DNA from 4 places in the Janthinobacterium sp. GMG2 genome. Region 1 is predicted to be linked to each of the others. Evidence: predicted binding sites of a transcription regulator. Region 1 holds the regulator's gene; each other region holds the start of a gene.
What was found. The regulator LexA, encoded in region 1, represses DNA repair genes until DNA is damaged. The targets are predictions, from matches to a motif close to ACTGTATNNNNATACAGT.
Positions count from the first base shown of each region.

Region 2: the regulator LexA is predicted to act here: its motif matches at 1,543-1,560, upstream of dinB (DNA polymerase IV).
Region 3: the regulator LexA is predicted to act here: its motif matches at 1,921-1,938, upstream of recA (recombinase RecA).
Region 4: the regulator LexA is predicted to act here: its motif matches at 1,512-1,529, upstream of imuA (translesion DNA synthesis-associated protein ImuA).

Region 1 is NZ_JAXAWA010000001.1:1,238,793-1,242,229, reverse strand. It holds gene rplI (50S ribosomal protein L9) at 135-590, opposite strand; gene rpsR (30S ribosomal protein S18) at 618-908, opposite strand; gene priB (primosomal replication protein N) at 934-1,233, opposite strand; gene rpsF (30S ribosomal protein S6) at 1,254-1,643, opposite strand; gene lexA (transcriptional repressor LexA) at 1,919-2,554, shown strand; gene SKZ59_RS05545 (cystathionine gamma-synthase family protein) at 2,625-3,437, opposite strand, start outside.
Region 2 is NZ_JAXAWA010000010.1:108,481-111,917, forward strand. It holds gene SKZ59_RS27280 (recombination-associated protein RdgC) at 1-220, opposite strand, end outside; gene dinB (DNA polymerase IV) at 339-1,523, opposite strand; gene SKZ59_RS27290 (S9 family peptidase) at 1,666-3,437, shown strand, end outside.
Region 3 is NZ_JAXAWA010000001.1:252,072-255,508, reverse strand. It holds gene recX (recombination regulator RecX) at 55-510, opposite strand; gene recA (recombinase RecA) at 714-1,817, opposite strand; gene SKZ59_RS01115 (response regulator transcription factor) at 2,073-2,798, shown strand; gene SKZ59_RS01110 (sensor histidine kinase) at 2,795-3,437, shown strand, end outside.
Region 4 is NZ_JAXAWA010000001.1:1,103,887-1,107,323, reverse strand. It holds gene SKZ59_RS04975 (DNA polymerase Y family protein) at 1-851, opposite strand, end outside; gene imuA (translesion DNA synthesis-associated protein ImuA) at 781-1,491, opposite strand; gene SKZ59_RS04965 (putative Na+/H+ antiporter) at 1,698-2,963, shown strand; gene SKZ59_RS04960 (GNAT family N-acetyltransferase) at 3,015-3,437, opposite strand, start outside.

The sequences.
Region 1 (3,437 bases):
GCGCGAATTATACCCGCTTCGGCGTGATGGCAAAAATAAAGGGCTGAAATTGAGCGAAAAAAAGGCCACAAAAAAGCCGGGCGAACCCGGCTTTTCATAGTGCGGCAATGCTTGCGGGCCAGGCCCGCAGACAATTACGCGTTCGCGTCTGGAACGACAGCGATAACAACTTCCACGACCACGTCGGTGTGCAGAGCAACCGAAACATTGTGCTCGCCAACGATCTTCAGCGGGCCGGTAGGCATGCGGATTTGTGCTTTTTCAACAGCAAAACCTTGCTTGGTCAGCGCTTCAGCGATGTCGAAGTTGGTGACGGAACCGAACAGACGGCCATCAACACCAGCTTTTTGAGCAACTTGAACGGTCAGGCCGCTCAGTTTTTCGCCCTGGGCTTGCGATGCGGCCAGTTTGGCGGCAGCAGCTTTTTCCAGTTCGGCGCGCTTGACTTCGAATTCAGCCACAGCGGTTGCCGTAGCACGACGTGCCAGGCGTTGCGGGATCAGGAAGTTACGTGCGTAACCGTCTTTGACTTTGACGACTTCGCCGAGGTTACCGACGTTAACAACTTTTTCTAACAGAATGATTTGCATAGTTCTTCTCCAGGAATATCTGACCGATTAAGCGTGGTGCAGATCGGTGTATGGCAGCAGCGCGAGGAAGCGAGCGCGCTTGATTGCGGTGTCAACTTGGCGCTGGTAGTGCGCTTTGGTACCGGTCAGGCGTGCTGGCATGATCTTGCCGTTTTCTTGGACGAAGTCTTTCAGCGTGTCAACGTCTTTGTAGTCGACTTGCTCAACGTGAGCTGCGGTGAAGCGGCAGAACTTCTTGCGTTTGAACAACGGGTTTTGCTGTTTGCGTTTTTCTTTAAGCTTGAGCTTATTTTTGTCGAACTTTTTACCGAATGCCATGTCAGGCTCCTGTATCTAAAATGCGCTAGTCAGAATTGACTGCACTAAAATCAATGATGTGAAACACCAAACTCTTGCTGTTGCGGCTCTTCCTGGCCAGGAAACCCGTGAACTGATACACCCCGCCCAAGTTTGCCTGACTGAACCTGCCTGAGATTTCGCCAGCGGCTAGCGCGGCAACATCAAACTCGGTCAAACGGGCAATCCCTGCTTCCATCTGCTGCGAACTGTGTTGCAATACTGCATTCACAATCGGCAGCCCTGCCGGGGTATAGCGCAATATTTCGCGCTCGGCAATGATGGCGGTTACTTGTAGCTGGTTCAGCGCACGATCCTGGTCAAGAATTAAGCTGCTGCTGCGGCTGGAGCGGCTGCTGGTGCTTCGGTGCGGTGGCTTTTGGCCGCGTCTTCGCGTTGTACCGATTTCATCATCGGCGAAGGAGCTGTTTCAGCTTTCTTCATTTTAACGGTCAGGTGACGCAACACGGCATCATTGAATTTGAATGCTGTTTCCAACTCGACCAGGGTCTCGTTGTCGCATTCGATGTTCAGGCAGATGTAGTGTGCTTTAGGCAGCTTTTGGATCGAGTAAGCCATTTGACGGCGGCCCCAATCTTCCACGCGGTGAACCGAACCGCCGCGGGTGGTTACGCTGGCTTTGTAGCGTTCGATCATCGCGGGCACTTGCTCGCTTTGGTCCGGATGGACGATAAAGACTATTTCATAATGACGCATGCAAACTCCTTCAGGTCGGATTGATAATCGCCCACCCCGGCGTCAAGACGGGTGTGGGAAGGTCAGCCGAAGATTATAACCGTCTTTTGCAAACGTTTCAATCATTCCTTCCACAAGCGCCTGAAAAGCCCGTGCGCCGCCGTGCTTTCCGGCCGCGGACAAGTATTTCTTGCGAAATTCGCCCAAAACACGGAAATCCCCTTGCATAGTGGGCGATACTGTACAAAAATACAGACTGTTCATATAGACAGCATTTTAGTATGCACCCACCGCTCATGATCAAGCTGACAGCACGACAAGAACAAATCCTGAACCTGATCAAGGACGCGATTGAAAACACGGGCTTTCCTCCCACCCGTGCCGAAATCGCCAATGAACTGGGTTTCAAATCGGCCAATGCGGCCGAAGAGCATTTGCAGGCCCTGGCCCGCAAGGGCGCGATCGAGATTTCGCCCGGCACCTCGCGCGGCATCCGCCTGATCGGTGCGGCCGCCGAAGCGCCGCCGTCGAAAGTGCCGGCAGCCCTGCTGATGTCGCTGCCCCTGATCGGCCGGGTGGCGGCAGGCTCGCCCATCCTGGCCCAGGAAAACCTGGAAGCGAGCTACAACGTCGACCCGGCCCTGTTCTCGGCCAAACCCGACTTCCTGCTGAAGGTGCGCGGCTGGTCCATGCGCGACGCCGGCATCATGGATGGCGACTTGCTGGCCGTGAAAAAGGTCGACAGCGCCAAGAATGGCCAGATCGTCGTCGCCCGCATCGGCGACGAAGTCACCGTCAAGCGCTACAAGAAGACGGGCTCCGTCATCGAACTGCTGCCGGAAAATCCGGACTTCAAGGTGATCACCGTGTCGCCCGAAGACGAGTTTGCGTTGGAAGGCCTCGCCGTCGGACTGATGCGCAGCTGGCATTAAACTGCCGCACGTAAAAAAAGGGCCGCGACAGCATGACTATCGCGGCCCTTTTTACATGGTGCGCGGCTGCTTATGCGTCCAGTGCGCTGCTGAAATCTTCCAATAAGTCTGCTTCATCCTCGATACCGACGGACACGCGGATCAGCGATTCGGCGATGCCCATGCTGGCGCGGCGCTCGGCACCCATCTCGTAGAAAATCGTGTGGGCGACGGGAATGACCAGGGTGCGCGTGTCGCCGAGGTTGCTGGCGGGAATGGCAAGATTGAGACGATTGAGGAAATCGAAGCAGTCGATGCCATCTTTCAGCTCAAAGCTGAACAACGAGCCATAGCTGCGGAACAAGTCGGTGGCCAGCGCATGCTGCGGGTGCGACGCCAGGCCAGGATAATGCACGGCCGCCACTCTTGGATCCGCCTGCAGCATGGTGGCCAGCGCCAAAGCGTTCGAGCAGGTGCGATCCATGCGCAAGGCCATGGTTTCCGCGCCGACGGCGATATGATGCGCAGCTTCCGGCCCCAGCGAGGCGCCGAAGTCGCGCAAAGCCTTGGCACGGATTTGCGCGATGCCCCACTGCGCGGGCGCCGCCTTCTTGTAGTTCTCGAAAATGTTCGGATACTGCGTCCAGTCGAACACGCCCGTGTCCGTCAAGCTGCCGCCCAGGGCATTGCCGTGGCCGCCGATGGATTTCGTCAAGGCATTGACCACCAGGCCCGCGCCCACGGCTTTCGGGCGGAACAGATATGGCGTCGTCATCGTGTTGTCGACGATGTACAAGATGCCCTTTTCGCGGCACAGGTCGCCGATTTTCTTCAGGTCGGCGATTTGCGTGCGCGGATTGGCGATGGTTTCCACAAACACGATGCGCGTGGCCGGCGTAATGGC
Region 2 (3,437 bases), on a different contig from region 1:
CTGGCAGCAGTTTCTTTTCCGTGCCCAGCAAGATCAGCATCTGTTTGTTGACCACGTGGACCAGGCCGCCGTTCGGGCGTGGCGTATCCCAGCCCTGGCGCATCAGATCCATGCTGGTCGCCGGCGTAAATTTGTTCGAGGACAGCGCCTCTTCCAGTTGTTCTGGCGTGTAAGCCCACGGTGCGGGCAGGCGGTAAATCTGAAGATTCTTGAACCACATAGTTTTTGTCTTCCGTTTGTTTCAGTAGTGCCAGGGGAACGCCATTCTACACTTTCGACACGGGAATGCCGTCAAAAGCGCGGACTGGCGCGGTGTTGTTGCTGCGTGGGGAATGCCGCTACAGGGCGGGAAACAGCTCCGCCTGGGCCGGTGCCTGCCGCGTCACGATGGCCGGGTCCGACAAGGTCGAGATGCGCACGCCCAGCAGGCGGATTTTCTTGTCAAATGGCACGCGCCGCAAGCAATCGCGGCTGGCGCGCAGGATGGCGGCGGCGTCCGCCGTGGCGCTGGGCAAGGTGATGTCGCGCGTGACGGTGCTGAAATCCTCGAAGCGCAGCTTGATGCCCACCGTGCGCCCCGCCAGCGACTGTTTATCCAAGTCGCCCGCCACGCGCGTACACAGGCTTTCCAGTTTTTCCGACAGGGTGGCGCGGTCGCGCACCACCTGCAAGTCGCGCTCGAACGTCGTTTCGCGGCTGACGGACTTGGTTTCCCGGCTCGTCTGCACGGGCCGGTCATCGATGCCCAGCGCCGCCTGGCGCAGCCAGCCCGTGTACAGGTCGCCGAACTGCGTGCGCAGCATGGCCATGTCGGCCCGGGCCAGCTCGCCAATGGTGACAATGCCCAGCGCTTCCAGCTTGGCCGTGGCTTTCGGACCGATGCCGTTGATCTTTTTCGCCGGCAAGGGCCACACGCGCGTTTCAATATCCTCCGGGTTCAGGATGGTCAGGCCGTCCGGTTTTTCCAGGTCGGAACAGATTTTCGCCAGCAATTTGTTGGGTGCCAGGCCGATCGAGCACGACAGGCCCGTGGCTTCGAACACGGCCGCCTTCAGGCGCGCCGCCATGGCCGGCGCCTGCTCGCCGTATTCGGTCAGGTCGACATAGATTTCATCGATGCCCACGTTTTGGATGATGGGGCACAACTGGGCCACGGCCTGCTTGAAGCGCGCCGAATAGTCGCGGTAAGCCTCGAAATCGGCCGGCAACAAGATGCTGTCGGGCGCCAGCTTGGCCGCCTTCATGATGCCCATGGCGGAAAACACGCCGAACACGCGCGCCGCATAGGTCGATGTGGTGACGACGCCGCGCCCCACGTAGTCGCGCATGCGCGCAAACTGCCGCGTGCCGTCTTGCTGCAGCACGGGCTGCTGCAAGCGCCCGCCGCCGATGACGACGGCTTCGCCGCGCAATTCCGGATATTTCAACAGTTCCACGGAGGCAAAGAAGGCGTCCATGTCCAGATGCGCTATCCAGCGGCGGGCTGCGGGTGGCTCGGGAAGGGGGGAGGCAGATGTGGTCAAGGACACCTCGCGGCGGGATACTGTAGTTATATACAGTATCGCTGGAAATGCCCATGGATGCAAGTTGAAACGCACGCGCAAGGCGGTTGCTTTTCTCAATAGCAAGATTACAATCCTGACACAACTATTCAAAGGAGTCGCCTTGTCTATCGCCCATCACGCTGCGCGCCGCCGGTCCGCCTGGTTATCCATCCTGCCGGCCCTGCTGCTGTCCTCACTGGCGCCATCCGCGCTGGCCGCCGATGCCGCCACCGTCGCCACCATGTCGGCGCCCGTTGCCGCCAAGACCGCCTGGCAGGAAACGCGCCACGGCACGGTCGTCACGGACGACTACCGCTGGCTGCAAAAGAAAACCGATCCTGCCGTGATCGACTACCTGAATGCGGAAAACGCCTACACGGCCGCCGTCACGGCCCCGATCCAGCCGCTGGCCGACAAGGTGACTGCGGAAGTGAAGGGACGCATGCAGGAAGTAGACCTGTCCGTGCCTGCGCGCCAGGGCAATTTCTACTATTACACCCGCACGGAAGCGGGCAAGCAATACCCGATTCACTGCCGCCGTCCTGTCGGCAAGAACGGCGCCTACGATGCGCAGGCGACTGAGGAAATCCTGCTGGACCAGAACCAATTGGCCGAAGGCCACAAATTCTTTGCCGTGCGCGCATTCAGCATCAGCCCGAATGAACAACTGCTGGCCTACACCACCGACACGACGGGTTTCCGCCAGTACGAATTGCATGTCAAGGATTTGAAGACGGGCAAGCTGCTGGACGACACCATGCCGCGCGTGACCTCGCTGGCGTGGGCGGCGGACAATGCCACCCTGATGCTGACGCAGGAAGACGCCACCACTAAGCGCGCGGACCGCTTGTTCCGCCTGCCCCTGGGCGGCACCTTGCAGCAGGTCTACCACGAGCCAGTGGAACAGTTCGCCATCGGCGTGAGCCGCACCCGCGACCATCGTTATTTCGTGCTCACTGCGCGCAGCACGGATACGAGCGAAGTGCTGCTGCTGCCAACGAGCAAGCCGGAAGGCAGTTTCCAGTCCGTGCTGAAACGCGAAAAAGGCCACCGCTACGGCATCGAACACCGCGACGGACAGCTGTTTATTCTGACCAACAAAGAAGCGAAGAATTTCCGCGTCGTCAGCGCGCCGGTGACCGCCCCGCAGCCGAAGAACTGGAAGAGCGTCGTGCCGCACAACAAGGACGCCGTGATCCAGTCCATCGACGTCTTCCAGGGCTATCTGGTGGTGATGGAAAAAGCCCGCGCCCTGAACCGCGCCCGCATCCATGATTTCGCGCGGCATAACTGGAAGACGGTGCAGTTCGACGACCCCGTCTACCTGGCCACGGCGGCCGGTACGCCGGAGTTTTCCGCCACACAATTTCGCATGTCCTACCAGTCGCCCATCACGCCGCCTACCGTCATCGACGTGAGCATGCAAGACGGCAAGCGCACGGTGCTCAAGCAGCAGGAAATCGTCGGCGGCTTTGATGGCAGCCGCTACACAACGCAGCGCCTGTGGGTGACAGCGCGCGATGGCGTGCAAGTACCGCTGTGGGTCGTCTACAAGAAAGGCGTCAAGCTCGACGGTTCCGCGCCGCTGCTGCTGTACTCGTATGGCTCGTATGGCATCTCGACGGAAGCCAGTTTTGCCATCAGCCGCATCAGCCTGCTGGAACGCGGCGTCATCTATGCGCAGGCGCATATCCGCGGCGGCACGGACATGGGCGAAGCGTGGCATGAAGACGGCATGCTGATGAAGAAGAAAAACACCTTCAATGACTTCATCGACAGCGCCGACTACCTGGTGCGCGAAAAATGGACGAGCCCGAACCGCCTGATCATCCAGGGCGGCAGCGCCGGCGGCTTGCTGATGGGCGCCGTCGTCAACATGCGCCCCGACCTGTT
Region 3 (3,437 bases), 990 kb from region 1:
GAAAGCGCAGTTCATGGGGCACGACGGAGGCCGGCCGGCGCGCCATGGCCAGCCTCATTCCTCGTCAGGATCCAGCCCCTTCAAGGCCGCTTGCACGGCGCGCTGGGAAAAGCCGCGCTGCATCAGGAAGCGCATCTGCTTGTTGCGCTGCTCGGCATCCTGCGCTACTTCACCAAACTTGCGGCGCCACACTTCGCAGGCGCGCGCAACTTCCCCTTCGGCCAGGCCCGCCTTGAGTTCCTGCAGCGCCTCGCCGCCGATGCCATGGCTTTGCAACTCCGCCATGATGCGGCTATTGCCGAAGCGGGCCGAGCGGCGGTGGATCAGCGACTCGGAAAAGCGCTCCTGCGACAGCCAATTGGCTTGCTCCAGGCTGTCGAGCAAGGCTTCCACGTCATCGCCCTCCTGCGCATGGCGCTGCAGCTTGCGCCGCAATTCCATGCGGCTGTGTTCACGCATCGACAAAAAGCGTAGCGCCCTGCCCTTCAGGCTTAGTTGTACTGCGGCCATACACCCACCTTGTCTTTCATTCCACAATCACATCACCCAAACACAATCGCCGCCCGGCGCAACAGCGCGGGACGGCGATCATGGTCCTACCTTGCGGCAAGCCATGCGTAGGTCGGATCAGGGCCCTTGGACCGTAATCCGACAACATTGTTGACGTCTGTGGTGTTGTCGGATTACGCGCGGCTTTGCCGCGCTAATCCGACCTACTCTGGCTTGGCTTCCGCAGCCTTGGCAGCCTTGTCGGCGGCTTTATCCGCTTTTTCCGGCTTTTCAGCAGCCAGCGGCGGCAGTTCGCGCACGCCCAGCGAAGCGCGGACCTTGTTTTCGATTTCGCGGGCCAGCGCCGGACGCTCCTGCAGGAAGGCGCGGGCGTTGTCCTTGCCCTGGCCGATACGTTCGCCGTTGTAGCTGTACCACGAACCGGATTTTTCCACGATCTTGGCATCCGAGCCCAGGTCCAGGATTTCGCCTTCGCGCGAAGTGCCTGCGCCGTACAGGATGTCGAAGTGCGCTTCCTTGAACGGTGGCGCGATCTTGTTCTTGACGACCTTGACCTTGGTTTCGTTGCCGATCACTTCATCGCCGGACTTGATCGAGCCGGTGCGACGGATATCCAGGCGCACGGAGGCGTAGAATTTCAGCGCATTGCCGCCCGTGGTTGTTTCCGGGCTACCGAACATCACGCCGATCTTCATGCGGATCTGGTTGATGAAGATGACCAGGGTATTGGTGCGGTTGATGGAACCGGTCAGCTTGCGCAGGGCTTGCGACATCAGGCGCGCTTGCAGGCCTGGCAGGGAATCGCCCATGTCGCCTTCGATCTCGGCGCGTGGCGTCAGTGCGGCCACGGAGTCGATGACGACGAGGTCGACGCTGCCCGAACGCACGAGGGCGTCGCAGATTTCCAGCGCCTGCTCACCCGTGTCCGGTTGCGAGATCAGCAATTCGTGCAGGTTCACGCCCAGCTTTTGCGCGTAGCCGACGTCGAGCGCGTGCTCGGCATCGATAAAGGCGCACGTGCCGCCCAGTTTTTGCATTTCGGCGATGGTTTGCAGGGTCAAGGTGGTTTTACCCGACGATTCCGGACCGTAGATTTCCACCACGCGGCCGCGCGGCAAGCCGCCCACGCCCAGCGCGATATCGAGGCCGAGCGAACCGGTCGACACGACTTGCACTTCTTCGATCGGTGCGCTGGCATCCATGCGCATGACCGAACCTTTGCCAAACTGCTTCTCGATCTGCGCCAGTGCGGCGGCGAGCGCCTTGGCTTTTTCCGATGCGGGTACTACAGCTTTTTTATCGTCCATATGTTCTTTCAGCCGTTCTACAGTTGCGGATTCACGTGACGCATCTACGTGAACCGTGCAGCCTGCGATAGCGCCAGTGGGTTAAATTCTTTACACAGACAGTACTGTATAAAAAAACAGTGATCAATGCAAGCGGAACGTGGATTTGTTTTGAAACAGATCAATACAACCGCGGATTTTCATAAAAATTCGCCACCTTGCGGAAAATGAAACACAATACAAGCTTCTACCGCCGCAAAGCATAGGAAGTGCACCATGCGTATTTTACTTGCCGAAGATGACAGCGTGCTGGCCGATGGCCTGACCCGCTCGCTGCGCCAGTCCGGTTATGCGATCGACTACGTCAAGACGGGTCAAGAGGCCGATACGGCCCTGTCCACCCAGGAATTCGACTTGCTGATCCTCGACCTGGGCCTGCCCAAAATGTCCGGCCTGGAAGTGCTGCGCCGCCTGCGCGCGCGCGCTTCGCTGCTGCCGGTGCTGATCCTGACGGCCGCCGATTCCATCGAACAACGCGTCAATGGCCTCGACCTCGGTGCCGATGATTATATGGCCAAGCCGTTCGCCTTGTCGGAACTGGAGGCAAGAGTGCGCGCCCTGACGCGCCGCGGCGCTGGCGGCGGCGCCACCATCATCAAGCACGGCCCCCTCAGCTACGACCAGGTGGGGCGCAGCGCCTACATCAACGACCAGATGCTCGACCTGTCGGCGCGCGAACTGGGCTTGCTGGAAATCCTGCTGGGCCGCACCGGCCGCCTCGTCTCGAAAGAGCAGCTGGTCGACCACCTGTGCGAATGGGGCGAGGAAGTGTCGAACAACGCCATCGAAGTGTATGTGCACCGCCTGCGCAAGAAGATCGAAGTGGGCGGCGTGCGCATCGCCACCGTGCGCGGCCTCGGCTATTGCCTGGAAAAATACTCGGAAGCGGCGCGCCTGAACGCTGAAGCGGGCGAGTCGGCAAGCGGACCCGCCAGCAAGTGAAGGCGCGCGAGGCGCCAGCGGACGAGCCGGATGATGACGACTGGTTCGAGCCGCCCACCACGGAGCAGGACGACACCATCGAGCATTCGCTGTTCGGCGAAATCCTCGACTGGATGCTGGCGCCCCTGCTGCTGCTGTGGCCGATGAGCATCGCCATCACCTATCTGGTGGCCAAGGGCATCGCCAATCAGCCGTTCGACCATGCGCTGGAAGACAGCGTGACCGTGCTCACGCAGCAAGTCAAGCAGGCCGATGGCGCCATGTTGCGCCGCGCGCCGGACAAGAACAGCAGCAATAATAATGGCCGCGACTTGCTGCGCGGCGACGATGTCGACACCCTGTATTACCTGGTGGTGGGTCCGCGCGGCGAATACCTGGCCGGCGACCGCGATTTGCCGCCGCCGCAGGATCCCGACAAATACCGCAGCGGCATGGTGCTGTTTCGCAACGACACCATCCACGGCACGCCCGTGCGCGTGGCGTTCAGCTATCTCGACATTCCTGCCGACAACGACGATGAGCCGCACCGCGCGCTGGTACAAGTTGCCGAAACCCTGGAGAAACGCGCCCAGCTGGCCAATGAAATCATCAAGGGCGTGATTTTGCCGCAGTTCATCATCCTGCCCGTGATCCTGGCTC
Region 4 (3,437 bases), 130 kb from region 1:
CCCCGCTCGTGCGCCAGCAGCAGCTGGATGCGCTCGACGGCAAATTGCCGCGCGCACAGCCAGCCCGTCATTTGCTGCAGCAGGCGGCGCGCGCCGAACAGCAGCGCGTCGGCATGCTCCACGCGGTCGAACAATTCCAGGCTGGCGCGGAACGTGGGCGGCGCTTCGAGCCACACGAACAATTCCGTGCTGTGGCCATGCGCATCGTCGAGCATATCGAGCAAGGCCCCGCCGCAACGGCGCTGCAAGCCGGGCCGCGGCAAGTGGCGCAGCTGCCCCAGGGTGCGGCAGCCGATGCCCTCGAACCAGTCGAGGTAGGGGCGCGCGGGCGGCAGCAAGGCGCACGGCAGGCCGTCGAGGCGGCGGGTGAGGCTCTCCATGCCCAGCACGCGGCGCCGGCGCATAGCGGCGCGCGCCAGCAGCCAGGCGCCGCGCGCCGTGGGTGCGCACGACAACTGGGCCGTGTAGCCGAGCGCGCGCAAGCTGGCCTCGATGTGCCGACACAGGGCGCGCACGCCGCCGAACAGGCGCAAGCTGGCGCCCGCATCGACCAGCAGGGTCGCTTCCTCGCCTTGCGCCACCAGCGGTGAATATTGCAGCAGCGCCAGCGCCACCGCTTGCAAGGCTTGCGCTTCCAGTTCAGGCGAGCGCTCGTGCAGGCGCGCCTGCGGCGCCAGCATCAGCGCACCGGCGCGGCGCATGCCCGGCTTGATGCCAGCCGCCCGCGCCAGCGGCGACACGGCCATCACTTGCTCCTGCTCCAGCACCACGCCGAGGCTGTCAGCCGACCAGCGCGGGCAAAACACTTCGAGCGGGAGCCGGGGCAGGCACAGGCCGATCCAGAGTCGCATGGCGTCGCAATAATGAGGGAGGTTGCAGGGGCAGGAACAGGGGCGCGTCGCGCTGCGGTCCCCGGCGCTTGATGAAGCCGATCTCGATGCCGCCGGCGGCCGGGCGCACGGACAGGCGCAGCGGCGCCGGCGACGCATCTTGCGCGCCGTGCAGCGGGCGCAGCATGCAGAACAGGGTGTTGCCGCTTTGCGCGGCCAGGTGCAGGCGGCGCAGGCTGTCGGCGCGCACGTGCGGCTGCCAGAACAGCAAGGCGCCGCAGGTACCACTGCGCAAGATATTTTCCGCCGCCCACAAGGCATCCTTGCTGCCGGCGCTTTTGAGCCACAGCAGTTGCGACGGCGCCAGTCCCTGCGCGGCCAGGGCCAGTGCCTGCGGCGGATGGGGCGGCTGCAACAGCACGATGGGCAAGCCCGGCAGTTGCGCCAGCGCGGGGGCCAGCAGCCGCAATTCGCCGCTGCCCGGCTGCTGCACCAGCAGATCGATCAGGCTGCCGCTGGGCCAGCCGCCGCCGGGCAGCTGCGCGGACAGGGCGGCAAAGCCCGTGTCCAGGCAGCGCGTGGCGCCCTGCCCCAGCTGCGATGCACGCCACAAGGACGGGTGCAAGGCTTCCGGCGAGGCCATCAATTGAGAATGTTGCATCATTGGATAGATAGATGAATACTGTATGCATATACAGTACTATCCAGCTCCACTTTTGGCAAGGTTTATCTGACTGCCGCTACCGCCGGGGCCGCTCCGCCATGTCCGAAAAACCCCGTTTTCGGCATCGATTGCTGTACCATAAGCACTCTCCTTACCGGTTGGCAACGTACCAGCCGGCTTCCTCCGTCCATAAGGAAACGCATTTGACCACCATCCAAATCATCAGCGCCATCGTCTTCGGCCTTGCGCTCATCCACACCTTTGCCGCCAAGTCGTTTGAAACCTTGTCGCGGCGCCATCCCCGCCATGCGGGCTTGCTGCACTTGCTGGGCGAAGTGGAAGTCGTGTTCGGCTTCTGGGCCTTTATCCTGATCCTCATCATGGCCTTTGTCTCGGGCAGCGATGCGGCCATCGAGTATGCCGAGTCGCGCCATTACACGGAGCCCCTGTTCGTCTTTGTCGTCATGGTCGTGGCCGCCTCGCGCCCTGTGCTCGACGCCGTGCAGCGCCTGTTGAAAAGCGTGGCGCGCGTGATGCCGCTGCGCACGGAACTGGGCCTCGTCTGGCTGGGCCTCGCGCTCGTGCCCCTGACGGGCTCATTGATCACGGAACCGGCCGCCATGACCCTGGCCGCGCTGATGCTGGCGCCGCAAATCTTCCGCCCGGGCATCCCTGAATGGCTGAAATACGGCGCGCTGGGCGTGCTCTTCGTCAACGTTTCCATCGGTGGTACCCTGACCTCGTACGCGGCGCCGCCCGTGCTGATGGTGGCCACCACGTGGAACTGGGATAGCGCCTACATGGCCAGCCATTTCGGCTGGAAGGCCGCCATCGCCGTGCTCGTCAACGCCACGGGCGTGAGCATTCTGCTGCGCAAATACCTGCACAGCAACACTTCCGACATCAAGCCGAAGGCCGGCGAGGTGGAAGCGCCAAAAGTGCCGCTGGCCGTCAGCCTCGTGCACATGATCGTGCTGGCCGGCGTGGTGACCCTGGCGCACCATCCCGTGCTGTTCATCGGCCTGTTCCTGTTCTTCCTCGGCTTCGTGCAGGCGTACGAACGCTATCAAAGCCCGCTGATCCTCAAGGAAGGCTTGCTGGTCGGCTTCTTCCTGGGCGGCCTGGTGGTACTGGGCGGCATGCAGCAATGGTGGCTGCAACCCATCGTTTCAAGCCTGAAGCCGCTGGCCCTGTTCTTCGGCGCCCTGGGCTTGACGGCCATTACCGACAATGCGGCCCTCACTTACCTCGGTTCGCTGATCGTCGGCATGACGGATGAAGCGAAATACATGCTGATGGCCGGCGCCGTGGCCGGTGGTGGCCTGACCGTCATCGCCAATGCGCCGAACCCGGCCGGCGTGGCCCTGCTGCGCCGCGGCTTCAAGGATGAATCGATCGGCGCCGTCGGCCTGCTGGCCGGCGCCCTGCTGCCGACGGCCGTGGCGGCCTTGGCCTTCCTCGCTTTGTAACGCTACTCACGGGGCGGCTGCCGGCCGCCCCCTGCTTCCTCAATTTCCTCCTCAGTTTCCGTCATACACGAGGAAATGCAGCCGGTCATAGAACAGGCTGTAGGCATAGTCGAACGTGCCCACGCTGCGAAAACCCTTGTGCAGATATACTTGCAGCGCTTCGCTCTTTTCCCACACCGTCAGGGTGATGCGCGCGCAGCCCTTGCGGCTGGCCAGGTCGCGGATTTCATGGAACATCTGCCTGAATAAACCCTGGCCCCGGTATTTCTCGTCGATGGCCAGGCTGCTGACGAAACAGTCGTCGGCACGCGCATGCGCGAGCACGAAGGCGTCATACGCATCGTCGAGCGCCTTCATGTCGTCGCGGTAATAGGAGACGGCGCCGCAGGCCTGGAACTCGTCCATCGTCGCGGCCGTGAAAAAGCCGATGAAACGCCCGTCCTCGTCATGCAGGCCGTGGATGTGCGCCAGATA